One region of the Kocuria flava genome, then DNA from elsewhere that is predicted to be linked to it. Evidence: riboswitches for the same ligand, from Rfam matches in the RefSeq annotation. Region 1 holds a riboswitch; each other region holds the start of a gene.
What was found. A riboswitch is a leader RNA that binds a small molecule or an ion and turns the genes downstream of it on or off. The one in region 1 is predicted to bind cyclic di-AMP.
Positions count from the first base shown of each region.

Region 2: it holds a riboswitch for cyclic di-AMP, as region 1 does, so the genes downstream of both, AS188_RS15205 (C40 family peptidase) here and AS188_RS06640 (C40 family peptidase) in region 1, are expected to answer to the same signal.
Region 3: it holds a riboswitch for cyclic di-AMP, as region 1 does, so the genes downstream of both, AS188_RS03635 (C40 family peptidase) here and AS188_RS06640 (C40 family peptidase) in region 1, are expected to answer to the same signal.

Region 1 is NZ_CP013254.1:1,464,824-1,474,782, forward strand. It holds gene AS188_RS06605 (response regulator transcription factor) at 1-428, opposite strand, end outside; gene AS188_RS06610 (hypothetical protein) at 508-744, opposite strand; gene AS188_RS06615 (cold-shock protein) at 939-1,322, shown strand; gene AS188_RS17410 (DUF3027 domain-containing protein) at 1,369-2,439, shown strand; gene AS188_RS06625 (MFS transporter) at 2,541-3,713, shown strand; gene serC (phosphoserine transaminase) at 3,710-4,843, opposite strand; gene AS188_RS06635 (metal-dependent transcriptional regulator) at 5,081-5,767, shown strand; cyclic di-AMP (ydaO/yuaA leader) riboswitch at 6,182-6,333, shown strand; gene AS188_RS06640 (C40 family peptidase) at 6,341-6,997, shown strand; gene AS188_RS06645 (C40 family peptidase) at 7,258-8,160, shown strand; gene AS188_RS06650 (hypothetical protein) at 8,353-8,622, shown strand; gene AS188_RS17205 (NUDIX hydrolase) at 8,651-9,106, opposite strand; partial or broken gene AS188_RS17210 (DUF4031 domain-containing protein) at 9,131-9,959, opposite strand, start outside.
Region 2 is NZ_CP013254.1:3,409,044-3,419,002, forward strand. It holds gene AS188_RS15185 (IS110 family RNA-guided transposase) at 1-396, shown strand, start outside; gene AS188_RS17595 (hypothetical protein) at 1,024-1,578, opposite strand; gene AS188_RS15195 (DUF305 domain-containing protein) at 1,997-2,692, opposite strand; gene AS188_RS15200 (four-helix bundle copper-binding protein) at 3,102-3,512, opposite strand; cyclic di-AMP (ydaO/yuaA leader) riboswitch at 4,132-4,290, shown strand; gene AS188_RS15205 (C40 family peptidase) at 4,298-4,972, shown strand; gene AS188_RS15215 (C40 family peptidase) at 5,686-6,024, shown strand; partial or broken gene AS188_RS16670 (response regulator) at 6,371-6,697, shown strand; gene AS188_RS15220 (IS701 family transposase) at 6,747-7,928, shown strand; one part of gene AS188_RS16675 (IS5 family transposase) at 8,182-8,503, shown strand; one part of gene AS188_RS16675 (IS5 family transposase) at 8,503-8,990, shown strand; gene AS188_RS15235 (winged helix-turn-helix domain-containing protein) at 9,035-9,382, shown strand; gene AS188_RS15240 (sensor histidine kinase) at 9,379-9,959, shown strand, end outside.
Region 3 is NZ_CP013254.1:785,054-795,012, reverse strand. It holds gene AS188_RS03670 (GmrSD restriction endonuclease domain-containing protein) at 1-28, shown strand, start outside; gene AS188_RS03665 (Ig-like domain-containing protein) at 97-498, shown strand; gene AS188_RS03660 (NCS1 family nucleobase:cation symporter-1) at 755-2,248, shown strand; gene AS188_RS03655 (NAD(P)-binding domain-containing protein) at 2,228-3,304, opposite strand; gene AS188_RS03650 (DUF2254 domain-containing protein) at 3,358-4,707, opposite strand; gene AS188_RS03645 (GNAT family N-acetyltransferase) at 4,755-5,255, opposite strand; gene AS188_RS03640 (alpha/beta hydrolase) at 5,265-6,161, opposite strand; gene AS188_RS03635 (C40 family peptidase) at 6,326-6,976, opposite strand; cyclic di-AMP (ydaO/yuaA leader) riboswitch at 6,982-7,137, opposite strand; gene AS188_RS03630 (metal ABC transporter permease) at 7,705-8,565, opposite strand; gene AS188_RS03625 (metal ABC transporter ATP-binding protein) at 8,592-9,350, opposite strand; gene AS188_RS03620 (metal ABC transporter substrate-binding protein) at 9,376-9,959, opposite strand, start outside.

The DNA.
Region 1 (9,959 bases):
AGGACGAGGTCGTCCACGCGCAGGCGCGAGTCGTCCTCCTCGGCCGGCTGGGTGCGGCGCAGGACGGCGCGGATGCGGGCCACGACCTCGTCGAGGCTGAACGGCTTCGTGACGTAGTCGTCGCCGCCGACCGTCAGGCCGGTGACCTTGTCCTCGGTCTCGTCCTTGGCGGTGAGGAACAGCACGGGGAAGTGCCGCCCCGCGGCGCGCAGCCGGCGGGTGACGGTGAAGCCGTCCAGGTCGGGGAGCATGACGTCGAGCACCGCGAGGTCCGGGTGCTCCGTCTCCGCCTTCGCGAGGGCGTCACGGCCGTTGGCGGCGGTGACCACCTCGAAGCCGGCGAAGCGCAGGGACGTGGCCAGCAGCTCCAGGATGTTGGGCTCGTCGTCGACGACGAGCAGTTTCGCTTCGGGGGTCTCGTTCTTCACGCCCCCATTTTCTCCGAGCAGGCTGAAAACCCGCTGAACGGGCCGCGGGCGGCGCCGGTGTGCCCGCCCGGGACCGGCCTCAGGCGCGGCGCCGGTGGCGCAGCGCGCGCACCAGGGAGGCGCACAGGAGCAGGAACGCCACCGGGAACGCGAACCAGGGGATGACGGTCAGCCCGTCCCAGGGGTCGGCGCCGGCGGCCTCGAGCACCAGCAGCAGCGCCAGGCACAGTGCGCAGACCAGCCCGAGCACGACCGCGCCCAGGGCGAGGACGTCGGGGCGGGCGGTGGTCGCGGGGCGGTCCTCGGGAGCAGGCATGCCCTCCAGGATACCGGGGGCGCCGCCCGACCGGCTCCCGGCGGTCCCCGGCACGGTCCGCGGCCGCCGGGAGCGCGGGCGCACCGCGGCGGGCCCGGCGGGCTAGGATGAGAGGTTCCACGGGTGGTGCGGCGGAACCGCCGGGCCACCCTTCCCGCGACGGCGCGAGAGCGCGACGATAACGAGGAGACAGCGTGCCCACCGGCAAGGTCAAGTGGTTCGATTCCAACAAGGGCTTCGGCTTCCTGGCGACCGACGACGGCCAGGAGGTCTTCCTGCCCTCCTCCGCGCTGCCGGCCGGGGTGAGCACGGTGAAGCCGGGCACCCGGATGGAGTTCGGCGTGGCCCAGGGCCGGCGGGGCGCGCAGGCGCTGTCCGTGCGCCTGCTGGAGCGCACGCCGTCGGTGGCCCGCAACGTGCGCAAGCCCGCCGAGGAGATGGCCGTCATCACCGAGGACCTCATCAAGCTGCTGGACGGGATGTCCAACGGCCTGCGCCGCGGCCGCTACCCGGACTCCGCCCACGGCCGCAAGATCGCCACGATCCTGCGCACCGTGGCCGACAACCTGGACGTCTGAGCCGCACCCCGCCGAGACCGTCCGCCCACCCCCAGGGAGAGAAGCCGTGAGCCAGGAGACCGAGCAGCACAGCGCCGCACCGGAGGACGCCGTCGGGGACGCCCCCGCCGGGCAGACCCGACCGGGGGGCGCCCCCGCCGGGGAGACCGCCCCGGCGGGCGCCGACCGCGCCGGGGCGGCCCCCGGGGCCGGTGCGCCGCCGGCCGCCGAGCCCCCCGCCCCGGGGCTTCCGGAGACCCCGGAGGCCCCGCGGGCCGGTGCGCCGGCGGCCGCCGAGCCCGCCGCCCCGGAGGCCCCGGAGACCGGTGCGCCGGCGGCCCCGGAGACCGGTGCGCCGGCGGCCCCGGAGACCGGTGCGCCGGCGGCCGCCGAGCCCGCCGCCCCGGAGGCCCCGGAGACCGGTGCGCCGGCGGCCGTCCAGCCCGCCGCCGGGGACGGGGCCCCCGTGCCGGAGGGCGCCTCCGCGGCGGAGGGCGCAGCCGGCACGAGCGACCCCGACCGCTCCGGTGCCCCCGGGACCGCGGACGCCCCCGGGACCGCGGAGGCCCCGGCGACCGCGGACGCCCTCGCGACCGCGGAGGCCCCGGCGGCCCGGCCGCCCCGGCGCCGCCGGGCCCCGCGCCCGGACCCGCTGCTCGTCGAGGCGCGCACGACCGCCCGCGAGGCCGTGGCGGGGATCGCCGACGACGACCAGGTCGGTGAGGGTCACGGCGTGCGCGTCGAGGAGGACCGCCTCGTGACGCACCTGTTCGAGTGCACCCTGCCGGGCTACCGCGGCTGGAACTGGTACGCGACCCTCGCCCGCGCCCCGCGCAGCCGCACGGTGACGGTCTGCGAGCTCGGCCTGCTCCCGGGCCGGGACGCGCTCCTGGCCCCCGAGTGGGTCCCCTGGTCCGAGCGGGTCAGCCCCGAGGAGAAGGCGCGGGCGGCGCAGGAGGACGACGCCGGGGACGAGCTCGACGACGCCACGGCGGAGCCCCCGGCGGGCCCGGCCGCCGACCCCGCGGCGGAGACCGCCGCCGCCTCGGCCACGGACGAGCCCGACGCCGGGCCGCCGCCCGCCCCGCAGGGCACCGCCGGCGCGGACGCGCACCCGCCCGCCGGCGAGCCGTCCTGACCGAGCCGGCCCCCGCCGGCGGACCCGCCCGCGAGCCGGCGGGCGGGGTCTTCCGCTCCTTCCGCTTCCGCAACTACCGGACGTGGTTCCTCGGCGCCCTCGTGTCCAACATCGGCACGTGGATGCAGCGCACCGCCCAGTCCTGGCTCGTCTTCGACGGGCTGACCGACCACGACGCCTCGGCCATCGGCGTGGTCACAGCCCTGCAGTTCCTCCCGCAGCTGCTCCTGGCCCCGTGGGCCGGCGTGCTCGCCGACCGGCTCGACCGCCGTCGGCTGCTGCTGTGCACGCAGACGGCCATGGCCGCGCTCGCGGCCGCCCTCGGGGTGCTCGTGCTCTCGGGCGCGGTGACCCTCGAGATCGTCTACGTCTTCGCCCTCGCCCTCGGCGTCGCGACGACCGTCGACGCCCCCGTCCGGCAGACCTTCGTCTCCGAGCTGGTCGACGACGAGCACCTCTCCAACGCGGTCGCGCTGAACTCGACGTCGTTCAACTCGGCGCGGCTGGTCGGCCCGGCCGTGGCCGGCGTGCTCGTGGCCGCCGTGGGCACCGGCTGGGTGTTCCTGCTCAACACCGTGACCTTCGGGGCGATGCTCGCCGCGATCCTGGTCATCCGCGTCGACGAGCTGCGCCCCATGCCCCGCAGCGGCCGGGGCCGGGGCCAGATCCGGGAGGGCCTGGCCTATGTGGCCGGGCGCCCCGACATCGTGGCCGTGCTCGTGGCGATCTTCCTCCTCGGCACCTTCGGGATGAACTTCGCCGTCTTCCTCGCGGCCATGGCCGGACCGGAGTTCGGCCGCGGCTCCGAGGTGTTCGGGGCGCTCAACTCGGTGCTGGCGCTCGGGACGGTCGCGGGGGCGCTCCTGTCGGCGCGGCGCCGGCGGGCGCGGCTGCGCTACGTCTTCGGCGGCAGCGCGGCCTTCGGGCTCGCCTGCCTGGGTGCTGCGACGGCCCCGACCCTGCCCCTGTTCGCACTGTGGCTGGTGCCGTGCGGGCTGGCGTCGCTGACGGTCATGACCACCGCCAACGCCTACGTGCAGTCGACCACCTCGCCGGTGATGCGCGGGCGCGTGATGAGCCTCTACATGGCGATCTTCATGGGCGGCACCCCGCTCGGGGCCCCGCTGGTCGGGTGGCTGACCGACGCCCTGGGCCCGCGCTGGGGGATGGGCGCGGCCGTGGCGGCCGGGGCCGGCGGCGCGGCCGTGGGCCTGCTCTTCCTGCTCCGGCTGCGGTCCGGCCGTACGGGCGCCGGGCCGGGCGCGCCGGCCTAGGAACCGGCGCCGAGCTGCCCGACCACGTGGTCGACGCACGCCAGCAGCGCCGAGACGTCGTCCGGCTCGATCGCCACGAACGTCGCGATCCGCAGCTGGTTGCGCCCGAGCTTGCGGTAGGGGTCGACGTCGACCACCCCGTGGGCGCGCAGCACGGCGGCCACGGCCGCGGCGTCCACGGACGCGTCGAGGTCCACGGTCGTCACGACCGTGGAGCGCTCCTCCGGGTGCGCCACGAACGGCGTCGCGAAGGCCGAGTCCTCCGCCCAGGCGTAGACCCGGCCGGAGGACTCCGCGGTGCGCGCCGCCGCCCAGTCCATCCCCCCGCGGTCGTTGAGCCAGCGCAGCTGCTCGTCGAGCATCACCAGGGTCGCCAGGGCCGGGGTGTTGTAGGTCTGGTCCTTGCGCGAGTTCTCCAGGGCCGTGCCCAGGCGCAGGAAGTCCGGGATCCACCGGTCCGAGGCGTCGATCCGCTCGATCCGCTCGACCGCGGCGGGGGAGAAGGTCCCCAGCCACAGCCCGCCGTCGGAACCGAGGTTCTTCTGCGGGGAGAAGTAGTAGACGTCCGTCTCGGCCAGGTCCACGGCCGTGCCGCCCGCGGCCGAGGTCGCGTCCACGAGCACCAGGGCGTCATCGGCCGCCCCCTCGGGGCGCACCACCGGGGCGGCCACGCCCGTGGAGGTCTCGTTCTGCGGCCACGCGTGGACGTCCACGCCCTCCTCGGCGCGGGGCCGGGAGCGGGTGCCCGGGGCCGCCTCCAGGACGGTCGAGCCCGCCAGGAACGGCGCCCGGCCGGTGGCCTGGGCGAACTTCGCCCCGAACTCCCCGAACACCAGGTGCTGGGCCCTGCGCTCCACGAGCCCGAACGCGGCCGCGTCCCAGAACGCGGTCGCCCCGCCCAGACCCAGGAGCACCTCGTAGCCCTCCGGCAGGCGCAGGAACTGCGCCAGTCCCTCCCGCACGGACCCGACCAGCGCCCGCACGGGGGCCTGGCGGTGCGAGGTGCCCAGCAGGCGCTCGCCGGCCCGCCGGACGGCCTCGACCTGCTCGGGGCGGACCTTCGAGGGACCGGCCCCGAACCGCCCGTCGGCCGGGAGCAGGTGCTGGGGGATCGTGACGGTGGCGGGCAAGGAGGACTCCCTCGGGTGCGTGCGGCGGGGACGGCGTGCCGGCTCCGGCCGGCGGGAGGGCCGGCGGGCCGGGGTCACCGGACCATTCTGCCCCACCCGTCACGCCCCGGGCCCCGGGCGAGGGCCACCGGGGCCGGGACGGGACGGGAGCCGCGGCCGCGGAGACTAAGCTCGTGCTGGACAACCGGCCCGGGCAGGATCCCCGGTGCGGCCGGCCGGCGGAAGGACAACCACCCCATGAGCGACCTGATCGACACGACCGAGATGTACCTGCGGACCGTCCTCGAGCTCGAGGAGGAGGGGATCCGCCCGATGCGCGCGCGCATCGTGGAGCGCCTCGGCCACTCCGGCCCCACGGTCTCCCAGACGGTCGCCCGGATGGAGCGCGACGGCCTGCTCACGGTCTCCCCCGACCGCTCCCTCATGCTCACCGGCCCCGGCCGCGAGCGCGCCGTGCAGGTGATGCGCAAGCACCGGCTCGCCGAGCGGCTGCTGGCCGACGTCATCGGCCTCGACCTGGCACAGGTGCACGACGAGGCCTGCCGGTGGGAGCACGTGATGAGCGAGCAGGTCGAGCGCCGCATCGTGGACCTGCTCGAGGGTCCGCGGTTCTCCCCCTACGGCACGCCGATCCCCGGGCTCGCGGGGCTGGGGATCGAGGACGCCCCGGCCCCCGGGCCCGAGCGGACGCTGCTCGACGCCGCCCGCCAGGACCCCGGGGCCCTGCACACGGTGGCGCTGCTGCCGGAGGTCGTGCAGGCGGACGCCGAGCTGCTGCGGCTGCTCAGCGACACGGGCCTGCTCACCGGGGCGCGCGTGACGGTCCGCGAGGAGTCCGGCCGCGTCCTCGTCGAGGTGCCGGCCACCGGCCGCGCCGCCGAGCTGGACCCCCGCACCGCCCAGGCCATCCGCGTCACCGCCTGAGCGGCCCGGCCCCGCCGTCCGCCCCGCCCGGCCGGCGGCCCCGTCCGCGCCCCGGCCGGCAGGTCCTCGACCGGGGCCCGGGAGGGCTCCGACGGCACGGTGTGTGGACTTTCACAAGCGACCATCGTCCGGATCACGTCCGGGGTGCCACCGGCAGCGCGCAGCCGCAGGTCGGGCCCGGGATTCCGGGCCGCGGAGCCGCACTGCACCGGACGGACGTCCAGCCGGCCGAGACGCTCCGGCGGCACGGAACGCCCCGATCCGGACGCCCGAGGTTGCCAATCCGTGATCCGTCGTGATCAAAACGTGACACTTCCGTAATAGGTCATGTACTGTTCAACGCGTGCCGATCACTGGTCGGATCGGCGCCCCACGGAGCACATCGCCGAATTCTGCCGGTGCCCGGGGTCCGAAACACAGAAACTGCTTGGCAGAAGCGGGGGAACCACTTTCCGGTCCCGGTCCGTCCGGGTCCTTGGGGTTAAGCCGCAGGGGCGTCCGCGCCCCGCGACCGGGTGTCTCCCACCCGAACCCGACAGCTCACCTCGTAGGCAAAGGGAGGAACACACACCCATGGCTTTCTTCAAGCAGAACTCTGCCCGCCACCGTGCCGCCACCGCGTCGCACGCCGTGCGCAACACCACCATCGCCGCCGCCGCCGGCGCGGCCGTCCTGGGCTCCGTGGCCCCGGCCCAGGCCTACGCCGAGGTGCCCGCCGCCTCGAGCGGCGCCGGTGCCGTCTACGCCACCCCGGCCTCCTCGTCGCTGGCCGCGCAGACCTCCTACATCTACGAGGCCCCTGCCGCGACCCCGGCTCCCGCCCCGGCCCCCGCCGCGCCGTCCGCAGGCCTGGCCGTGCAGTCGAACGACACCGTCGAGATCGCCTCCACCGCCTCCTCCGGCGGCATCGTGGGCACCGCGATGCAGGGCCTCGGCTCCGGCTACGTCTACGGCGGCACCGCCTTCGGCGCCTGGGACTGCTCCGGCTTCACCCAGTGGGTCTTCGCCCAGCAGGGCGTCGACCTGCCCCGCACCACCTGGTCGCAGTTCGCCGCCTCCACCCCGGTCGCCTCCCCGCAGCCCGGTGACCTGGTCTCCCAGAACGGCGGCGCCCACGTCGGCATCTACATCGGCGGCGGCAAGATGATCTCCGCCCTCAACCCGACGCAGGGCACCCAGATCCACTCCGTCAACGCCATGCCGGTCGACGGGTACTACCGCGTCGGCTGACCCGGCCCGCCGCCCGGGACGGTCCTGACCGTCCCGGACGGCGCCCGTCCGCCCCGGCGGACCCCGGACCGTGCCCCTCCTCCGGTCCACCCCGTCCGCTCTCCCGGACACCCCCTCCGCTCGCCCGCCACGGGCGGCCTCCGCGATCCCGGACCGCCGCCCGCGCCACGCCGCAGCACCCCGCGCCGCATCCGCGGGGTGCCCTGCCGTGCGCCCGGCCGGTGCGGGCCCACCCCCGGCAGAAAGCTCCCGCACCGATCATGTCCCGCTCCGCGCACTCCGCCCCCGACACCACCTCCTTCTTCTCCGGCAAGGCCCGCACCGTGGCCGCCGCCGCCGCGTTCTCCGGTCTGGCCCTGGCCACGACGGTCTCCGTGCAGGCCGCCCCCGCCCAGGACTCCGGCGCCGAGGCCCCGCTCTCCGCCGTCGCCGCCGCGACCCCCGCGCCGGGCACCACGGTCTCGCTCGAGCCGGTCGCCCACGTGACCGAGGAGAGGACCGCGAAGAAGGCCGAGCCGAAGAAGACCGAGAAGGCCGAAACGAAGAAGGCGGAGCCCCAGGCGCCCGCTGCGCAGCCCGCGGCCCCGGCGATCGCCGCGGCTCCGGCACCGGTCGCCGTGCCCGTGGCCGCCCCGAAGCCGACCCCCGCCCCGCAGCCGGTGGCCGCCCCCGCCCCGAAGCCGGCGCCCGCCCCGAAGCCGGCGCCCGCCCCGAAGCCGGCGCCCGCCCCGCAGCCGGTGGCCGCCCCCGCCCCGAAGCCGGCGGCCGAGCCCGTCCGCCAGGCCGCCCCGGCGCCCGCCGCCGAGCGCACCGTGACCACCCAGTCGAGCTCCTCCGGCAAGGGCGCGACCATCGCCTCCGCCGCCCGCGGCCAGCTCGGCGTCGGCCAGGACTGCACCGCCCTGGTCACCAACGCCCTGCGCGCCGCCGGGATCAACCACCACGGCTGGCCGGCCTCCTACCTGAGCCTCGGCACCCAGGTCTCCGCCGGCCAGGCCCAGCCGGGCGACCTCGTCTACTACGCCGACGGCGGCATGGGCGCGGCCCACATCGCGGTCTACATCGGCGGCGGCAAGGCCGTGCACGGCGGCTGGAACGGCGGGACGACCGTCATCGACAGCGTCAACGTCGGCTCCGGTCCCGTGTTCGTCCGGGTGCGCTGACCCGGTTCACCCCCGCGAGCACGACGTGCGCGGTCCCGGCCGAGAGGGCCGGGGCCGCGCACGTCGTCGTTGCGGCCGCTGCCCGGCTTCGTCCGCAGCGGGGGAGCGTGCCGTCCCCGCGCGGCCGCCGGCCGGGCCCGCACGGGCCGGCATCCCGGGAGGCGGCCGGCGGGAGCCCCGTAGAATGGGACCATGCCCACCGACTACCAGCGCAGCGCCCGCACCAGCCTCGACCGCGAGTACGCCTACATGGCGTGGGGGATGATGGCCGGCGCCGTGCCCGGGGTCGTGGCCGGGCTGGTCGTGGCCGCGTTCGTGGGCCACGCCGCCATGTGGGTCTCCGTGCTCGGCGGCGTGGGTATCGTCCTCGGCCTCGTCGCCGGGATCCTCCTGCACCGGGCGCGCCACGGCCGCGGCGCCCAGGACCGGGCGGCGTCCCCGGAGCACCGTCCGCGCAGCTGACCCGGTGCGGTCGCGCGCCGCCCGGTGCTCAGCCGTGGGCGGGCGCGGCACCGCCCGGCGCGGCACGCCGGCGCAGCGCCGGCACCACGTGCTCCGCCAGCAGCGGCGCCAGGTCCTCCGGCAGCGCCGCCCCGAGCGGCAGCCGCCGCAGCTCCGCGATCTCCGCGAGCGGGCGCGGGCGCTGCGCCAGGGCCGCCGTGAAGACGGTGCAGCGCACCCACGTCGCGGCCTCGTTGGCCGCCGGGGCCTCGAACTCGCCCAGCGGCACCAGCTCCTCCGGGCGCACCCGCAGGCCGACCTCCTCGTGGGCCTCGCGCACCGCCGCCTGCACCGGGGTCTCGCCGGGCTCGAGCTTGCCGCCCACCAGCATGAAGCGGTCCGTGCCGCGCTTGCGCACCGTCAGCAGGGCGCCGTCGTCGTCGAGGAAGCACACCGCGGTGATCACGAGCACCGCGGACCCCTCGGGAACCCCGCCCCCGGGCACCGGCTCCGGGACGTCGCGCAGCCGGGCGGTCTCGGCGGCCAGGTTGCGGGCCGCCGCGGCGGCCCAGCGCCGTCGCGCCGCCGCGGTGCGGTACAGCGGCCCGCCGGCGAGCAGGCCCTCCAGCACCCGCAGCCGGCCCGCGGCGAAGTCCGCCGCCGGCACGTGGGCGTACTCCTCGCGCACCGCCGCCGCGTAGGCCGCGTACTCCTGCGGGCTGCCGCCGAGCACCGCCAGGTCGGCGTCGAGCAGCAGGGCCCCCGCCGTGTCCCCGGGCTGCGCCCGGTGCCCCTCCGTCAGCAGGACCAGCCGCCGGGCCTCGGCCACCACCGCGTCGGGGAAGCCCGCGGCCGTCAGGCGCGCCCGGGCCAGCTCCGCGGACTCGCGCTCGTCCGCCCCGGCCCGCCCGCGGTGGACGGCGTCGTGGAACCAGGCCGCCAGCACGAGGGCGTCCTCCGTCCAGGGGGTGGGCAGGGGCGAGGCCTCCGGGACGAGCCGCTCGAGGGCCTCGAGCACCGCGAGCAGGTGGGCGGGGCCGTGGTAGCGCCGGTGCGGCTCGCCCCAGCGCGCCAGCAGCTCGGCGCCGAGGTCCGCGTGCCCGGGGAAGCGGGCGTCCCAGCGGCGGCGCAGCGTGCGCTCCAGCTTCTCCGGCCGGGAGCGGGCCGGCACCCGCAGCCCGCTGCGCAGCAGCACCCGCGTCAGCTCCCGGCCGGTGACGGGAACGGCCCCGGCCGCGACGGCGTCGTCGTAGAGGCCCGCCCGCACGTCGTAGTGGTCCCGGTCGAAGGCGCGCCCCGGCACGCCCAGGCGGGAGGCGAACGCGTGCAGCTCGTCGTAGGAGGTGTCCGAGACCAGG
Region 2 (9,959 bases), 1.6 Mb from region 1:
CTGACCGAGATTGTCGGCATCGGCCCTGTCCTGGCCGCGCGCATCCTGGCCGGTACCGGGGATCCGCGGCGATTCCCTACCGCGGCGGCCTTCGCCAACTACAGCGGCACCGCACCGATCCAGATCGCCAGTGCCGACCACAGCCGCCACCGGCTCTCCCGCTATGGCAACCGGGACCTGAACTCCGCCATCCACTCCGTGGCCATCATCCAGATCCGCACCCGCTCCAGCGCCGGACACGCCTACTACGCCAAGAAACGTGCTGAAGGGAAAGCGCCGCGAGAAGCCATCCGCTGCCTGAAACGTCAGCTGGCCAGCACCGTCTGGCGGACCATGATCAAAGATTGCTCTGCGCGTTCGACCCAGGTTCCCGAGACGGTCGCCCTGGCCGCTTGACAATACAGAGGGACCACCGCCCCCATGGAGCCCTGGGTGGTCAGACACCCTACGAACGACTACGCCAGAAAACCCAAGACCCACTGTCATAAGCCTCCGTCAGTTGCACAGCTAGGCCCGGGGGAGGCCAGCGCTGAGGGGTTCCGCGAACAGCTGCGCTCCCTCGTGGAAGGCCTACCCCGGCCTCACGGGTCCCACGGCGATTACTGGCCCAGGGCCCACACCAGGCGCACCTTGCCCAACCGAGTACGGTCGAGGTTCGCCACCACATTTACCTGCACCGGAGTGTCCACCATACCGGCTTCCGCCAGGACCGCAGCGACCCTCTCCCTCATCGACTCGGTGGTATGTCCCGGTGCCAGGCCCACCGACTGCACCTGCAACCGGCCAGGGTGCTGGACGACTTGCCACCCGCCCCCGACACTTCGTCGAGGACCCGGTGGAAGACGTTGGGGTGGACCTGGGTGCGCCCCGATGTCGTGGGCAGTTCCAGGACGTCCTCTTGGCGACCTTCCACAGCGGCGAGCTGGCGGAAGGACCGGCCGCAGGGGCACCTCCTTTCCGCAAGAGCGACTCGGTCCGAGAGTTCGTAGCGGATCAGCGGCAACGGTCGGGCGAACAGCACCGTCACCAGCAACCGGGTCCCCACGGTGCCCGGCGGCACAGGACTCCCATGCTCGTCGACGGGTTCGACGATGACCAGGTCCTCGTAGACGTGGCGGGTGCGGTACCGGCACGGGGAGGCGATCCCTGCTGTCTCGGTGGCCGCATAGACGTCGAAGGGGCGTTCCCCCACGCGGCGTCGATGTCGGCGGCCGCGGTGGCGGAGAGCACTTCCGCGGCGTCCATCACCGCCTGTGGGGCGATCATCAGGCGCCCGGCTTGCTGTTCAGCAGCCAGGGGTCCCAGCACGGAGGGATAGCCCACCAGCAGGCGCGGTTGAAAGGCGTTGAGCGCGGTCACGATCTCGGACAGGGGGCTGGCGGCGTCCAGGCGCAGGGTTGGCACCAGCGGGGACTGCATCGAGGCCCCCACCACCGCCGACTGGTGAGTGGGCACCCGGGAACTGGCCACGGCCATGCGCAATGGCCTGGTCAGCCCCGCCGGGATCTCCGCCCAGGTGGTGGCCCTGGCGTAGGAGGCCAGCACCGTGGCCCACTCGGTGCGGTCCCACACGAACACTCCGGGGGTGCCGGTGGTCCCGGCCGTGGCCGTAGCCCACCACCGTCCCCGCCAGGGCACCCCCCGGGTTGCCGTCACCGCCGGCCAGGGGGGTCAGGTGCGCTTCGAGGTCGGTGCGCTGCAATCCGGGGACGGTGACCGCCTCATCGAAGTGCTCCATCAGATCGCTCTTGGTGACTGGGGGCAAGGCCTCCAACGGAGCGTGTAGGAGACCGGCGTGATGACGACGATAGAACGCAGATCGGGCATAGGTTTCAGCTCGCACCCGGGCCAGGGCGTGCGACCGGTGGGACACGATCCGTGCCGCGTCCCACCGGTCCCTCTGCCGCCAGATGGCTCGCAGGAACAGCACATGAGCGAGCAACCGGGCATTCACCGCCATGACTTCTCAGCCCTGTGCGCCCCCGGCGTCCGAGGGTCAGACGTTTCCATCCTGGCCGGCGAGCCAGGTACGGAAGTCGGCGACCTGAGCCTGCTGGGTGGTGATCCCGGCGGTGGAGGCCACCCGCAATTCTGCGTGCGGTGCCCGGGCCTGGGGCTCGAGGAACTCGATGATCCCGCTGGAGTGGTGCGGGATCATCTTCTGCACGAAGGCGACGTCGAAGCCCTCACCGGCTTCCACCGCCAGCAATTCCTCGTGCATCATCTGCATCTCCTCCTCCATGGTCGCCATCTCCTGGCGGGCCTCCTCCGGGGCCTGGGCCTTGGCTTCGTCCGGGGTCAGTCCGTACCACTGATCCAGCCACCGGGTGAACTGCTCGATCTGGTGCTGCTGGTCGGCGATGATGTTCTCCGCATGCGTGCGGATGTCGGGGCTGGTGCCGCGCTCCAGCTCCAGTTGGGCCATCTCGATGGCGCCCTGGTGGTGGCCGATGATCTCGGCCAGGAAGGTGATCTCCAGCTCCTCGCCTTCGAGGCCGGCCAGGGTCTCGCCGAACTCATAGGCCGTCGGGGAGGTGGGCTCGGGCTGGAGAGTCTCGGTCTGGGTATGGGCAGAGACCGGGGTGGCCTCCCAGTGGGCAGAGGCCGGGGCGGTCGCCCCGCCCAGCAAGGCGGTGGCGGCGACGATAGTGGCGGCAGCCGTGCGGCGGCCACGGAATGGGGTGCAATACATGACGATGTCTCGCTTCCACGACGAGGGAGCTCGACCCTGAGGTGCCGGCTCGGTGATCACCCCGCCGCCTGGGTGGGAACGATCCGCGCGGGCGGGGCTGTGCTAATGAGATACGGGGGGAAGAGTGAACCCCGCCTCCAGAGGTGCCCGGTCAGCGGATCAAATTCCTCTTTCACCGACGAAGGCCCACCAAGGGCGTCCGTAGGTCAGCATCGGCCTTCAGAAGAGGCTCGGTCCCGTTGAAGAACATTTCCACGGGCTCAGTCAGCCCAGCATCACCCGGGCGGCGGGTGCGTCATGGCGGCGGCCTGTAGCCCACAGGGGCAGACTCGCCCGCGGCCCCGATCCCACCGGCCACGGGCCTTCTCACTACCCCCGCCGCCCGAGTGATGGGTCAGCGCGGTCGGGCTCAGCCCAGGGCAGCGACCAGCTCAGCACAGGCGGCCTCGCAGCGCCGGCAGGCCTCGGCGCAGATCCGGCAGTGCTCGTGCATGTCCGCGTGGCGTTCGCACTCATCGGCGCAGGCCTTGCAGGCCATCTGGCAAGCCCGGATCGCATCCAGGGTGATGTTGGCGTCGTAGCCGGTGTGCCGGGAGAGCACCCGCCCGGTGGCCTCGCACAAATCCGCGCAGTCCAGGTTGGTGCGGATGCACTTGGTCAGCTCCGCGACCATGTCCTCGGACAGGCACGCATCGGCACAGGCGGTACAGGTCTGGGCGCACTCGAAGCAGGCTTCGATACAAGCCGCCAATTTGCCCTGGTCCACCCCACCCAGATCCTTCGGGTAGGCCTCCAGCATCGCGCTCACGTGGTGGGTCATGGCGTGCTCCTTCGTCGGTCCGATGGGAGACGAACCGACCGGAGCCAGCCCGCCATGGAATCGACAGTAGACTGCGGACCCGACCGGATGAAGCCCTCAATCGTGAAGATTCCATGAAGATGCGCCGCAGGCTGAGGTGGTCAGCATTCGTATCAGTGTTCCGATACGCGACGGATTCCCCGGGATTATGAAGATTGAATGAAGAAATATCGTCTCGTCCGGCGGTGAAGCACCGAAGTACCTCATGGCGAACTGGAGGTTTCCCGAGCTTTTCCTTGAGGTACTCGGATGTCAGCGTGGGCTGCGCGCCGGTGGCCTCCTCCTTCCTCCTGGTGGAGGGCCACAGCTTCAGCCGCGGATTCCCGGGGAGAACCGCAGGTCAAGGCGGGTCAGTCCGTGGTTTCGGGGTCCGCTGCGGAGCGCGCGGGGACCCCTGGAGGATCCTCTCAGCCCTGCGTCTCTTCCGTCCTGGCGCTCTTCGTCGAACGGCCTCAAGAGCCGGAATGAACCCGTAATCGGAATGTGACGTTTTCGTTATCTCTTCGCTACTGTCATCTGCGTGCCGATCGCCGATCCGGTCGGCATCCCCGTGCACATCGCCGAATTCTGCCGGTGCCCGGGGTCCCAAACACAGAAATCGCTTGGCAGAAGCGGGGGAACCACATGCGGTCCCGTCCACCGGGACCTAGGGGTTAAGTCGTTCGGAGCGCGTGCGCTCCGCGGCCGGGTGTCTCCCACCCGCATCCGACAGCTCACCTCGTAGGCAAAGGGAGGAACACACGCTCATGGCTTTCTTCAAGCACAGCTCTGCCCGCCACCGTGCCGAGACCACCTCGCACGCCGTGCGCAACACCACCATCGCCGCCGCCGCCGGCGCCGCGATCCTGGGCTCCGTGGCCCCCGCCCAGGCCTACGCAGAGGTCCCCGCGGCCTCCGGCGCCGTGTCCTCGGCCCCCGCCCCCGCCTCGCTGGCGAACTACACCTCGTACACCTACGAGGCCCCCGCCGCCCCGGCTGCCGCTCCGGACGCCGCCGCGACCACGGCCGAGCAGGCTCCGGCCGCGCAGCAGAGCGCGTCCACCGCGGGGCTGTCCACGCAGTCGGTTTCCACCCAGTCGCTCTCGTCGGCCGGTGGCCTCGTCGGCACGGCCATGAAGGGCCTCGGCGGGGCCTACGTCTGGGGTGGCACTACGTTCGGTGCCTGGGACTGCTCCGGTTTCACCAAGTGGGTCTACGCGCAAAACGGTATCGACCTGCCGCGCACCAGCCAGGAGCAGTGGGCGGCCGGCACCCCGACTACCAACCCGCAGCCCGGCGACCTCGTCGTCCAGAACGGTGGCGGTCACATCGGCATCTACCTCGGTGGCGGGAAGATGATCTCCGCTCTCAACCCCACCCAGGGCACCTTCATCCACGACGTGAACGCGATGCCCGTGGTCGGCTACGTCACCTTCCGTTGATCCGCACCCGCCGCCCGCGACGGCCTCGGTCGTCGCGGGCGGTCTTCCAGATCCCGGATAGGTCGTCCTGGCAGCTACCGGTCCAGCCGGGGTTTCCGCGGGCTGCGGCTTGTACTGCCCTCCGCGATGTTCCGGTGGATTTGCTCAACCCAGCAGAACGCTCCTGAACCTCTCATGGCTCGTGACCTGACCTCCTCGAACGGCATCGGCTCCTTCTTCACCGGCAAGGCCCGCACCGTGGCCGCCGTCGCCGCCTTCTCCGGCCTGGCCCTGGCCACCACCGTGTCCGTGCAGGCGGCCCCGGCCCAGGACGGCACCGCCGACGCCCCGCTGACGGCCCTCGCCGCCGCGTCCCCGTCGGCGGCCCCGGCCGTCTCCCTCGAGCCGGTCGCCCACGTGACCAAGGCCGAGAAGAAGGCGCAGCCCCGGGCCGAGCAGAAGGCCCCGGCCGCCATCGCCGCTCCCACCATCCCGGCCCCGGTGGCCGCACCCGTCCCGGATATCGAGGCCCCAAAGCCCGCTGCCCCGGCGCAGGCCGTGGCCACCCCCGGGCCGCACCCGTGGCCCAGGCCGCCCCGAAGCCCTCCCCGCAGATCGAGGCCCCCACCCCGAAGCCCGATGACCCGGCGCAGGTTGTGGCTGCCAAGGCTCAGCCTGTTGCCCAGGCCGCCCCGAAGGTGGCTTCGAAGACCGCAGAAAGAATCACGCCCCAGGTGTCGGCTTCGGGCCAGGGCGCGACCATCGCCTCCGCGGCGAGGGGCCAGCTCGGCGTGGGCCAGGACTGCACCGCCCTGGTGACCAACGCCCTGCGTGCCGCCGGCATCAACTTCCGCGGCTGGCCGGCTGACTACTTCAAGCTGGGTGCCCCGGTCACCGCGGGCCAGGCCCAGCCCGGTGACCTCGTCTACTACGCCGACGGCGGCATGGGCACTCCGCACATCGGCGTCTACGTCGGCGGCGGCAAGGCCGTCCACGGTGGCTGGAACGGTGGGTCCACCGTCTTGGACAGCGTCAACGTCGGCTCCGGACCGGTCTATATTCGCGTGCGCTGAACCCACGCGAGCACACACTCCGGGTGCGTGGAACCTGTTCGACCAGACGGGGACCGCGCACCCGCTTTTTCAGCATTTCAGTGGACGACACATCGTGGGTGGCTGCGGTGATGGCCTTGAGCGTGCAGATTTCGTGCTGGGGCAGGCCAGCGGCGGCGACCAGCGCAGAACGGCTCCCAGGACAAGCTCAAGGTGGAAACTATAGATCGCACAGCAGGCCCGTGCGGCCGTGGTTGCGTTGACGGGCGTCGTCGTGGGCGGCGGTACCACGGTCAATTGTCCTTGCCGCACCGGGACGGTTCGCTGTATCCAGCAGAATGTCCCATCCGACGATGAAGGAACCCGAATGTCTGCACCTCTCCCTGGCCGGATCCTGGTGGTCGACGACGAAGCCGACCTCACACAGCTGATCGAGGGTTATCTGCGCAAGGCCGGGCTGGAGGTCGCCGTGCGCCATGGCGGTCTGGAAGCGGTGGCAGCGGTGCGGGATTTCAGCCCGGATGTGCTGGTGCTCGACCTCGGTCTACCCGGAATGGATGGGATTGAGGTGTGCCGTCAGGTGCGGACCTTCTCGAACTGCCATGTGCTGATGCTCACCGCTCGTGACGACGAGGTGGACAAGATCGTGGGTCTGTCGGTGGGTGCTGATGACTACGTCACTAAACCGTTTAGTACTACAGTCGCGCTTGTGAAGGGGTTGTGGCCCGGCTCATCATGGTGTGATGAGCGAGGACGTGGCGGTGGCCGAGGTTCGGCAGTGGGCCGAGGGTCTGGAGGAAGTCGCGGAGCTGATCGGTGGGCGGTTCGCGAGGGCGGAGCCGCGGGCCAACGCGATGGCCTACCTGCAGGGGTTGCTCTCAGGTGCGGAGCGGAAGAACTCGTGGACGATCTCGGAGCAGGCCGGCCACGCCACCCCGGATGCGATGCAGCGGTTGCTCTCGACCACGGACTGGGACCCGGACGCGCTGCGCGATGACCTGCGCGCCTACGTGGTGTCCTATCTCGGGGACTCGGACGGGGTGCTGGTGGTGGACGAAACAGGGTTCCTCAAGAAAGGAACCCGCTCGGCCGGGGTCGCCCGGCAGTACTCGGGCACGGCAGGGCGGACGGAGAACTGCCAGGTCGGGGTGTTCCTCACCTACGCCACCCAGTCCGGGCGGACGTTCCTGGACCGGGAGTTGTATCTGCCCAGGGCCTGGACCGAGGACTCCGACCGTTGCGCTGCCGCGGGCATCCCGGAGGAACGGGGCTTCGCCACGAAGCCGGAACTGGCCGCGACCATGCTGGAACGGGCGGTGGCCGCCCATGTACCGGCCGCATGGGTGACCGCCGATACCGTCTACGGCCAGGCCTGGGCCTTCCGCCGGGCCGTGGAGGAGACCGGGCTGCACTACGTGCTGGGCGTGCCGGCCAGCCAGGCCGTGTGGCCGAAGGCCGGGCCCCTGGCCTTCCACCAGGTGCGGGCCAGGGAGCTGATCGCGTCCTTGCCGGCCCAGACTTGGCGGGTGCGCGCGGCCGGGGACGGCGCCAAAGGGCCCCGCCGCTACGGATGGGCCCGGGTGCGGGTCAACGGGATGCTCGACCCGGTCGGTGAGTACTGGCTGCTGGCCCGCCGGTCTCTCACGGATCCCACCGAGCTCGCCTACTACCTGTGCTTCGCCCCGCCCAGGGTGAGCCTGGCCGAACTGGCCCGGATCGCCGGAACCCGGTGGGCCATCGAGGAGACCTTCCAGACCGCCAAGGGCCAAACCGGACTCGACCAGTACCAGGTGCGCCAGTACACCGGGTGGTACCGCCACATCACCTTGGCGATGCTCGCCCACGTTTTCCTCACCGTCACCCGCGCCCGGGCAGCGGCAAAAAGGGGGGCCACCCCGGCGGAGACAGCCAGCTCATCGCCTTGAGCCTGCCCGAAATCCGGCACCTGCTCGTCCTGCTGATCTGGGCCGCACCACCAGAACCACAGATCGTCCTGAACCGTTCCCGCTGGCGCCGCAAACACCAGCATCGCGCCAAAGAACACCACTACAGAGCGCACGGCCATGCCTCACAAGTGCGACTGTAGTATTAGACCTGGTCTCAAAACCTGATCGGTCGTTGCCCACCTGCCTGGGAACGGTCCACAGTGCCTGCATGACGACGAGGACGCAGTCGTGGATGGTCGATGACCGTCTGTGGGAGCTGATCGCCCCGCTGATCCCACCCCAGCCACCACCTCGAGGGCCCGGGGGGCGACCCCGGATCGAGGACCGGGCGGCACTGGAGGGGATCCTGTTCGTGCTGCACACCGGGTGCCGTTGGCGGGACCTGCCCCCGGCCCTGGGCTGCGGGTCCGGGCACACCGCCTGGCGCCGGCTCAGGCAGTGGCAGGGGGCCGGGGTGTGGGAGAAGCTGCACCGGGCAGTGCTCGAGGAGCTCTCCGAGCAGGAGATCCTCGACTGGTCGCGGGCCAGTATCGACGCGGTGTCCGTACGTGCCAAAAGGGGGGCGAGCTGACCGGCCCGAACCCCACCGACCGCGGGAAACCGGGGACGAAGTACCACCTGCTCACCGACGCGGCCGGGCTGCCCCTGCATGTGCTGGCCTCAGCCGCAAACGTCCACGACAGCAAACTCTTCGAGCCGTTGCTGGAGACCAACCCGAGTGTGCGTGGCCGGCGAAGGCGTCCGGGGCGGCCCCGCCGCCGGCCGGAGAAGCTGCACGCGGACAAGGGCTACGACTACCCGAGGTGCCGCCGCTACCTGCACCGGCGAGGCATCAAGGTCCGGATCGCCCGGCGCGGAATCGAGGCCAAGACCCACCTGGGCCGGCACCGCTGGGTCGTGGAGCGCACCATCTCCTGGGTCCTGCGGTTCAAGCGTCTCGGGATCCGTTACGACCGCACTGCAGCCACGCTGCTCCCGCTGCTCTTGCTCGCCGTCACGCTCATCAACTTCCGCCGACTGCGTCAGGTAGAAGAGTTATGAGACCAGGTCTTAGCCCGCGCGAGCTCGTGGCCCGCGTGCAAGCCATGCTGCGTCGGGCGCGTACCGAGGCGCCAGAGCCCCACGGGCAGATCCTCGTCATCGGGGACCTGGTGGTGGACGCGTCCTCCCGGCAGGTCCATCTGGCTGGGGAGCCGGTGGTGTTGACCCGGATCGAGTTCGACCTGTTGGCTTCTCTGGCCGCCCGTCCCCAGCGGGTGCTGTCTCGCCGGCAACTGGTGGAGATGGTTTGGGACACCCACTGGACTGGGGACGCCCACCTGGTGGATGTGCACATCGGGCGGATCCGCAAGAAGCTCGGCGACGAGGCTTCCAACCCGCGGTTCATCCACACTATCCGCGGGATCGGCTACCGGATGGGCACCGGGCGATGAGCACCGTCTCGGACCGTCCTCAGCCCTGGAGCCCCCTGACTGTGCGGCTGATGCTGGCCCAGACCGCCGTGCTGCTGGTCGGTCTGGTCATCGTGGTGATCACCGCGGTCATGGTCGGCCCGTCGATGTTCTACCACGAGCTCATCCGGGCGGGCCACGCCGATGAGGCCTCCGGGCTGATGCACCTGGAAGATGCCTTCCGCTCGGTGAGCCTCACCGCCTTGGCCATCGGCGGGATCCCCGCTCTTTACATCGCCGGGCTGCTCAGCTTCTACCTCTACCGCACGATCGGGAAGTCCCTGGCCTCCTTCACCACCGCCGCCGGCGAGGTGGCCGCCGGCAACTACGGCGTCCGCGTCACCTCCCCCAAGCTGGGCCCGGAGTTCGACTCCCTGGCCGCCTCCTTCAATGACATGGCCGCCAAGCTCAACGCCGTGGACACCACCCGGCGCCAGATGCTGGCCGATCTGGCCCATGAGATGCGCACCCCCCTGACCAGCCTCAAGGGCCACCTGGAGGGCATCGAGGACGGGGTCGTGGATCTGGACGAACGGACCACCGCCATTCTGCACGCCCA
Region 3 (9,959 bases), 680 kb from region 1:
CGACCGGGACGGCGTCGCCTGCGAGTGAGCCCGGAGCTTCCTGACTGGACGATCGTGGGGTGGCATCGGCTCCGCGGGGCTGTCTACGGTCGCCCCATGGACATCAGGAACGGACGAGGAAAAGCACTGGTCACGACCGGGGCCCTGGCGGCGGGCCTCTTCTCCCTCGGGTGCGTGCCCGCGGAGCAGCTGCCGGAGGTGCCGCCCGTGGCCGCCGACGCCGCGGGCGCGGTGCCCGTGACCGTCACCCAGCAGCCGGGCGGGCAGATCGTCCTCGGCAGCGCCGACGCCTCCGCCCCGGGGACCGCCTACGACTACCTCGTGGTCGGCGGCCCGCTCGCGGCCCCGGTCGAGGGCTCCTTCGACCCCGCCGGCACGGCGACCCCCGGGCTGGCCGACGGGCAGTACACGGCTGCGGTGACCGCGACCGACGCCTCGGGCGTCACCGGCACGGGCACCGTGCAGTTCACGGTCGAGGACGGCCGGCTGATCGCCTGACCCCGTCCCCGCACGGAACGGCGGCACGCGCCGCCCGGGCCCCCGGCGCCACCCGGCACCGGGGGCCCGCCCCTGTCCGCGGGCGGGCCGCCGCGGCCGGCCTCCGGGCGGAGCACAGAGGTCGTCACGACACGTCGCCGGCATTCCCCCTTCCTCCCGCGGTTGCCGTCATCGTGGTGTCCTGCATCACATCGACGCGCGGGGCGGCGCCCCGCCACGGCGCACGTGCCGCACGCGGCGCGGGGAAGCGACGATCATGCCCGCTCAGCACAACGACCTGGACGACGCCGACCTGGCGGTGCGCTCGGCCGATCCGAGCCTGTTCAACGCGGACCTCGCCCCGCTGCCCGCCTCGCGACGGACGTGGGGCTGGTTCGCGATCTTCAACGTCTGGTCCAACGACATCCAGAGCCTCGCCGGCTACACGCTCGCGGCCAGCCTGTTCATCACCGCGGGCATCAGCGGCTGGTGGGTCTTCGCCGCGATCCTGCTGGCCGGGTTCGTCATCAAGGTCCTCGTGGACCTCAGCGGCCGCCCCAGCGTGAAGTACGGCTTCCCCTACCCGGTGCTCGCCCGCGCCTCGATGGGCGTGCGCGGGGCACAGTTCCCGGCGATCGTGCGCGCCGTCGTCGCCATCTTCTGGTACGGCGCGCAGACCTACTTCGCCTCCACCGCGATCGCCCTCGCACTCGACGCACTGCTGGGCTCCCCCGGCGGGGCGCTGTTCCTCGGCATGGACCGGGTCTCGTGGGTCTCCTATGTGCTGGCCTCGGTGCTGCAGGTCGCCCTGTTCCTGGGCGGGATCGACCGGATCGCCGGCTTCCTCAACATCGTGGGCCCGGCCGTCTACCTCGTGATGATCGCGCTGCTGGCGGCCATCTGGGTGCAGCTGGGCCCCGAGCTGCCCCGGGCGGTGAGCTCGGTCTTCTCCCGCTCCGAGGTCACCGGGTGGGCGGCGGTCTCGGCGTTCGCCGGGGTGACGGGCACGATGATCGCCTACTTCGCCGCAGTCGTCATCAACTTCGGGGACTTCGCCCGCAACGTGCACACGGAGCGGGCCATGCGCCTCGGCAACCTCACCGGCCTGCCGGTGAGCCTGGCCCTGTTCACGTTCCTGTCCGTGTTCATCACCGCCGGGGCCTACCTGCTCTACCAGGACGGCCGGGGGGGGGAGCCGCTGACCAATCCCGCCGAGATCGTGGCCCTCGTGGACAACGTGGCGCTGACCGTGCTGGCCGCGGTGACGTTCCTGGTGGCGACGCTGGGGATCAACGTGGTCGCGAACTTCATCCCGCCGTCCTACTCGCTGTCCAACATCAGCCCGTCGCGGATCTCCTTCCGCACGGCCGGGACGATCACCGCGGTCGCGGGCTTCGTCATCGGCGCGCTGTGGGTGGCCGTGATCTCGACGATCGGCCTGCCCCGCTTCGTCGACACCCTCGGGGCGGTGCTCGCCCCGCTGTACGGCATCATCGTGGCCGACTACTACCTCGTGCGGAAGCAGCGGCTGAACCTGCAGGACCTGTACTCGGCCGACCCGCGCGGCACCTACTGGTTCACGGACGGCTGGAACCGGCGGGCCGTGCTCGCCTTCGCCCTGGCCGCCGTGTTCTCGGTGCTCGCCGTGTGGCTGCCGCAGCTGGCGGGACTCAGCGGCTTCGCGTGGGTGATCGGCGCGGCGCTCGGCGGGCTCTTCCACCGGATCGCGATGCGCGGGGTGACCGTGCGGTCATCGGCCGACGACCGCTGAGGACCCGGCCAGCAGGCGCACGGCCTCGCGGGCGGCGGCCCGTCCGGCGCGGGTCGCCCCCAGCGTCGAGGCGGAGGCGCCGTAGCCGACGAGCAGCACCCGCCGGTCCCGGAGCACCCGCACGCCGTCGGTGCGGATCCCGCCGCCGGGCTCGCGCAGCCGCAGCGGGGCGAGGTGGTCCAGGGAGGCGCGGAAGCCGGTGGCCCACAGCACCGCGTCGGCGCGCACGTGCCGGCCGCCGGCCAGGACCACCCCGTCCGGGACGAGGGCCTGCAGCGGACCGGCGGAGACGAGCACCCCGGCCTCGATGCCGGCGCGGTACTCCGGGGTCAGGGGCAGACCGGTCGTCGCCACGACACTGAGCGGGGGCAGCCCGGCCCGGGTGCGCTCGGCGACGCGGTGCTCGACGTCGCGGCCCCACGCGGCGTCGAAGGTCCGGTCGGTGAACTGCGGGGGGCGACGGGTGGACCAGGTGGTCGTGGCCCCGGCCCGCTCGAGCTGGAGCAGGAACTGCACGGCCGAGGTCCCGGCCCCGACCACGACCACGTGCTGCCCGCGGAACTGCTCGGCGCCGCGGAAGTCGTGGGTGTGCAGCTGCCGGCCGCGGAAGAGCTCGCGCCCGGGGTAGTGGGGCCAGTACGGGCGGTCCCACGTGCCGGTCCCGTTGATCAGCAGCCGGGTCTCCCACGCGCCGTCCTCGGCCGTCACGCGCAGCGGCCCGGCGTCGTCGCCGGTCGTGGACCCGACCCGCCGCACGGCCACGGGGCGGTGGACGGGCAGACCGAAGCGGCGCTCGTAGTCGCCGTAGTAGCGGGCGACCACGGCCGAGGCCGGCTCGGCGGGGTCCGGCTCCCCCAGCGGCATCCCGGGCAGGTCGTGGATCGCGTGGGCGCCGCCGAAGGTCAGCGAGGGCCACCGGTGCCGCCATGCGCCCCCGGGACCGGGGTTGGCGTCGAGCACCACGAACTCCCGCTCGGGCTCCAGGCCCCGGCGCAGCAGGTGGTGGGCGGCGGACAGCCCGGCCTGCCCGGCCCCGAGAACGACGACGTCCAGCACGGCGACTCCTTCATTGACATGTCAATGAAAGGGCAACGCGGAGCGGGTGCGCGCTATTCCGCGGGCACGGCCCCGTCCACGAGGCGGGGGCCGTGGTCGGCCGGGTCGGTCGCGGCGTCGGCCACGGCCCGCAGCCACCGCCAGTCGGCGGGGTGCAGGGCGGGCTCCGCCTCGGCGGCCTCGAGCAGCAGGGCGGCCTGCCGGCGCAGCGGGGCCACCAGCCCGGGGCGCCCGACGTCCTCCGCGTGGACGGCGAGCATCCGCAGGGTGCGCAGCAGGGCGGCCGCGACCTGCGGCTGGGCCGGTGCGGCGTGGCGCAGCTGGTCGAAGGCGTGCCCGAGGTACTCCTCGTGGCTGAGCTCCCACGGGCGCAGCAGCACCCTCCCGGCGGGCCCGCCCACGGCCTCCGGCGGGAGGTCGCAGGCGATCAGCCGGCGCAGCAGGCTGCCCAGCCGCAGCACGGACTCGACCGCCGTGGTCGGGTCGTTGACCGCGGAGCTGAGGGCCCGCAGGCCGATGTCCACGAGCTGGCGCACGGCGAAGTCGACGTCCTCCTGCATCGTGCGGGTCGCGCTCACCCGCACGACCGCTCCCAGGCGCCGGTCCACGGGCCCGGGCCGGTCCGGGACCGGCCACAAGGTCGCCAGGGCCTCGCCCTCATGGATGTAGGCGCCGGTGCGGGTCTCCAGGCGCACCACGGTGCCCGGGGGGACGGCCGCCAGGATGTCGGCGCTGCCCGCCTGGGTGACCCAGCCGTCGTGCGGGGCCCGCACCACCCGGCACCCGCCTCCGGGCAGCTCGACCCGCCCGCGCAGGGGCTCCTCCGCCGCACCGCGGGCCAGGACGGCGTCGACGACGTCGCGCCCCTCCCCCGCGATGGAGCGCACGACCTCCCCCACCTGCAGCCGGCGGGCGAGGTGGTCCAGGTGGGCGATGATCAGCAGCACCGTGGCCACGGTGAGCACCACCGCGAGCGCCAGGGAGAGCCCCGGCGCGGGCTCGGCGGGCTCACCGTTGAGGTGGCGCAGCACGAGCACGCAGTAGACGAACGTGGCCACGAGCAGGCCCACCACGGCCTGGCTGAGCCGGTCGCGGACGAAGGAGCGCATCACCCGGGGCGAGAACTGGCTGGAGGCCAGCTGCAGGCTGACCACGGTCAGGGAGAACACGACCCCGGCGGTGGTGATCGTCGCCCCGGCCACGACGCTGAGCAGCCAGATCGCGGCGTTGGTGGACATCCGCAGCGAGACGGGCAGCAGCTCCGGAGCCGCGCGGTCGAGCGCCCAGGCGGCCTCGGCCGCCACCGCGCCCGCGACCACGATCAGCGCCGGCAGCAGGAACAGGCTCTCCCGGAAGGCGTAGAGCCCGGCGCGCAGCCGCAGCGCCAGCACGGTGCCGACCACCGTCGTCGTCCTCCTCGTCGCTCCCCGGGGACCCGCCGGTCCGGGCCTCACGCCGAACGGGGCTCGTGCTCCCGCGCGGCCCCGACCTCCCGCAGGGCGTCCCCGGTGAGGCGGAAGACGGACCACTCGTCCTGGGGCAGGGCCCCGAGGCTGCGGTAGAAGCCGATGGACGGCTCGTTCCAGTTCAGCACGCTCCACTCCACGCGGGCCCAGCCCCGGTCGACCGCGTGCCGGGCGAGGGTGCGCAGCAGCTCCTTGCCGTGGCCGGCACCGCGGGCCTCGGGGCGGACGTAGAGGTCCTCGAGGTGGATCCCGTGCACGCCCTCCCAGGTGGAGAAGGTGCGGAACCACAGGGCGAAGCCGAGCAGGCGCTCGCCGTCGTCCACGACGTGGGCGAAGACCGCCGGGTGCGTCCCGAACAGGGCCTCGGCCAGCTGCTCCTCGCTCATGCGCACGGCATCGGGCTCCCGCTCGTACTCGGCCAGCTCCCGCACCATCGCCAGGACGGCGGGGACGTCCTGGGGGCGGGCCTCACGGATCTGCGACATGCCCGGACCCTATCGCACGGTCCCGGGGCCGGTGAGCAGGAAGCGCACGTGCGCGAGCGCCCGCCGGGCCTCGGGGGTCCACCACGCGCCGACGTAGACGTGGAAGGCGCCGGGCTCGTAGATCAGCCGGCCCGGGTTGCCCGCGGCGGCCAGCCGGCGGGCGAACTCGAGGGCGTCGGCGGTGAGGATGTCGAGCCCGCCCTGCACCACGTGCACCGGCGGCAGGTCCTCGACCCGCCCGTAGAGCGGGCTGACCACGGGGTCGGTCAGCGCCCGGTCCCCGGCCCAGGCGGCGCACAGGGGCTGGACCTCGTCGACGGCCAGCATCGGGTCGTGCGGGTCCAGCTCGCGCACGGCCGGGTGGGAGGCGGTGAGGTCCAGGGCCGGGGAGAAGGCGACGACGTGGTCCGGGCCGCGCCGGCCGGCGTCGCGCAGGGCCATGGCCAGGCCGATCGCGAGGTTGCCGCCGGCGGAGTCGCCGGCCACCACGATCCGCCGCACCCCCGGGTCCTCGGTCAGGCCGGCCCAGGCGGCGGTGAGGAAGTCGTAGCCCTCGTCGGCATCGCCCTCGGGGGCCAGCCGGTACAGCGGGACGGTGACGGTGGTGCCGGTGCCCCGCACGAGCTCGCGCACGATCCACCAGTGCGCGGGCAGCAGCGGGTTCACGAACGCCCCGCCGTGCAGGTAGACCAGGTGGGTCCCGTCCGCCCCGGCGCGCGGGGTCAGCCGCAGCACGGGCCGCCCGGCGACCTCGGTGCGCTCCACCGCGTGGCTGCGCCGCAGGTCCCGCGGGACGCGGGCGGGCGGCGGGCAGGGCCGGCCGTGCAGCGCGGCGAGCTCCCGCCGCGGCGTGCGGCGGGCGCGGGCGGCGACCGCCCGGGCGGTCAGGGCCATCCTCAGGCTCATGGGGTGCTTCCTCCGGTGCTCGTCCGGGCGCGGCGGGGTTCCTCCACGACTCGTACCGCAGGCTACCGCTCCTCCGGTGGGAGGGGCCGGGGCGCCGGCGCGGTCGGCGGACCGGCACGGCGCCCCGGCGTCGTCCTCGGCGGGGCCCGTGCCCGCGCCGGGTGTCAGCGGAAGCTGACGTAGGCGTCGACCGGCATGGCGTCCACGGAGTGGACGACGGTGCCCTGGGACGGGTTCAGCGCGGAGATCATCTTGCCGCCGCCGAGGTAGATCCCGATGTGGGCGCCGCCGTTCTGGACGACGAGGTCGCCGGGCTGCGGGTCGGAGGTCGGGGTCCCGGCCGCCCACTGCTGCTGGCTGGTGCGGGGCAGGTCGATGCCCTGCTGCTCGTAGACCCACTGGGTGAAGCCGGAGCAGTCCCAGGCGCCGGGCTCGGTGCCGCCGTAGACGTAGCCGCTGCCCTCCTGCTGCATCGCGGTGCCGACGATGCCGCCGGAGGACGCGGTGGAGGCGATCTCGACGACGCCCTCCGACTGGGGGGCGAGGTCCGTGCCGGCGGGCTCCTCGGCCGGGGCGGCCGTGGGCGCGTCCAGCGGCGCGGGGGCGGCCGTGCTCGCCGCGGTGAGGGACGCCGTCGCCGCGGCGGGCGCGGTGGACGAGCTCTCGGGGGCGACCGGGATCTCGGCGTAGGCCTGGGCCGGGGCCACGGAGCCGAGCACCGCCGCGCCGGCGGCGGCCGTGAGCACGGTGCCGCGCACGAGACGGGACGAGGCGCTCGCGCGGTGGCGGGCGGAGCTGCTGCTGAAGAAGGTCATGCTGGTGTTCCTCCCTGCGCCTGCGGGGTGAGCTGTCGGGTTCGGGTGGGAGTCACCCGGCCGCCCGGACGCGCACGTCCGGGCGAGCTTCACCCCGAGGTCCCGGGCGGACCGGGACCGAGAAGTGGTTCCCCCGCTTCTGCCGAAACGGTCTGGTGGACCCCGGACACCGGCAGAACTCGGCGTCGTGCCCGGGGGTGCCGGGCGGATCTGTCCTCGGCACGTCGGTGACCGTAGCCAGCCCGGAGCCTGCATGTCACATTTCGATAACGGCATCGCCGGGGCCGTTCCCAGGCTCCTGTGCGGCGCCTCCCGCCCGGCGCCCAGCTCCTGCTCCCGGCTCGGCCCCCGCCCGGGCAGCCGGAGGCGGGCCCCTCCGCACCGACCCCCGGCGAGCCTCGGCGCCTCCGGGACCGGGCTGACCAGGGGCGTCGCGCCGGCGGACGGGGCCCGCCCGTCCGAGGGCGCGCCCCGGACGGGTGCCGGCGGAGCGGTTCCCGCACCCGGCGGCCGGGGAGGACGGCACCAGGCGGGAATCAGGATGTGCCGTTCACCACGGGCGGGAGCCGGCGGGATTCTTCACAGGACTGTCATGTCCGGCGGGGGCCCACCGCCCCGTCCGGGGCGGTCCGGGGCGGGGTGAGGAGCTGCGGGGCGTGGGCGCAGGACGCGGCCGGCGCCCGCGAGCGCCCCGGCGCCACCTCCGCGGGTGCCGGCGGCGGCGCGGCTCAGGCCGCCGCGGTCCGCCGGGCGCGCCCGTCCCGCAGCCGCAGCAGCACGGGTGCGGCCACCGCGGCCACGGTGTAGGCGCCGATGGCCAGCACCACGATGGTCGCCCCCGGGGACAGGGGCTGGACGTAGGTGATCGCGAGCCCGGCCACGCACACCGCGGCGCCCAGGCCCATCGCCACGGCCATGGTGGTGGCGAAGGAGCGGGTCAGCAGCTGCGCGGTGGCCACCGGCACGATCATGATCGCCGAGACCAGCAGCACCCCGACCACCCGCATGGACACCGAGACGGTCAGGGCCGCGACCACGGCCACGAGCAGGTTCAGCGCCTGGACCGGCACCCCGGAGGCGCGGGCGAACTCCTCGTCGTGGCACAGGGCGAACAGGGCCGGGCGCAGGCCGATGCCCACGCCGAGGATGAGGGCGGCCAGTCCGGCGGTGAGCCACACGTCCGCGGTGGTCACCGTGGAGATCGAGCCGAAGAGGTAGCCGGTGAGGCTGGCCGAGGTGCCGCCGGCGATCCCGATCAGCAGCACGCCGCCGGCGATCCCGCCGTAGAACAGCAGGGCCAGGGCCACGTCCCCGCTCGTCCGACCGCGCCGGCGCACGGCCTCGAGCAGCAGGGCCCCGCCCACGGAGGCCACGATCGCCCCGGGCACGGCCAGGGCGTCCTTGTCCCCCAGCCCGGCCGCGGCACCGGTGAGCCAGCCCATGGCCACGCCGGTCAGGGCCATGTGGCCGATGCCGTCGCCCAGCAGCGCCATCCGCCGCTGGACCAGGTAGGTGCCCATCACGGGGGCCGCGAGGCCCACGAGCACCGCGGCGATCAGGCCCCGCTGCATCAGCGGGCTGGCGAGCATCGCGCTCAGCGTCTCGAGCACCGGGGTCACCAGTTCCTCTCCAGGTCGGGGGCGGTCGGCGGGCGACCGGGGGTCTCGGGGTGGGGGTGGGCCTCGGGGTGCTCCTCCGGGCCGGGGGCCACCGGGCCGTCGTGGACCACCCGGCCGCCCTCGAGGACCACGGTGCGCGTGATCAGCCGCTCGAGCGGGCCGAGGTCGTGCAGGACCACCAGCACGGTGGCCCCGCGCTCGCGCAGCCGCCCGAGCGTGCCGGCGAGGGCCTCCATGGAGGCCCGGTCCATCCCGGACAGGGGCTCGTCGAGCACGAGCAGGTCGGGCTCGCGCACGAGGGCCCGGGCGATGAGCACCCGCTGCTGCTGGCCGCCGGAGAGCACCTGCACGCTGTCGCCGGCGCGGTCGGCGAGCCCGACCTCGGCGAGCGCGTCGAGGCAGCGGCGCCGGGCGCCGCGGCCCGGGCGCAGGGAGCGCCGGTGCAGCAGCCCCGAGGCCACGACCTCGAGGGCGGTGGCCGGCACCCCCGTCGTCGCCCCGGTGCGCTGGGGCACGTAGCCCAGGCGCTGCCAGGGCACCTGCCGGTGCGGGCCGGCGAGATCCGCGCCGAAGACGCGCACCCGGCCGCGGTCGGGGGCCACGAGCCCGGTGACGGTCTTCACCAGGGTGGACTTGCCGGAGCCGTTGGGCCCGAGCACGGCCACGACCTCGCCCGCGGCCACGGCCAGGCCGATCCCGCGCAGCACGGGGTTCGACCCGAGGGTCACGTCCAGGTCGTCAATGCGCAGCACCATGCCCCGATTCTCCTCGGGCACGGGCTCAGCAGCCCAGTGCGGCGCGCAGGGCTTCGAGGTTGGCGCGCATCACCTGCTGGTAGTCGGCGCTCTCGTCCGCCTGGGTCTCGACGGGGTCGAGGACGGCGGTCTCCACGCCGTGCTCGGCGGCGAGGGTCTCGGCGACGCCGGTGTCCACCTCGGACTCGGCGAAGACCGTGGTCACGCCCTCCTCCTCGACGACCTTGCCGATCTCGGCCAGGCGCGCCGGGGAGGGCTCGGTGTCGGGCTCGAGCCCGGCGACGGAGACCTGCTCGAGGTCGTACTTGTCCGTGAGGTACCCGTAGGCCTCGTGGGCGACGACGACGGTGCGCCGCTCGCAGGTCTCCAGGCCGGAGGCGAACTCCTGGTCCAGGGCCTCGAGCTCACCGGTCAGCTCCTCGGCGTTGCGCTCGTAGAGCGCGGCGTTGTCCGGGTCGGCCTCGCCGAGCTCGTGGGCGACCTCGACGGCGACGGCCGCCAGCCGCTGCGGGTCCAGCCAGAAGTGCGGGTCCTGGGCGCCGTGGCCGTGACCGTCGTCGGCCCCGCCCTCCTCGGCGTGGCCCTCCTCGGCCCCGGACGCCTCGCCCG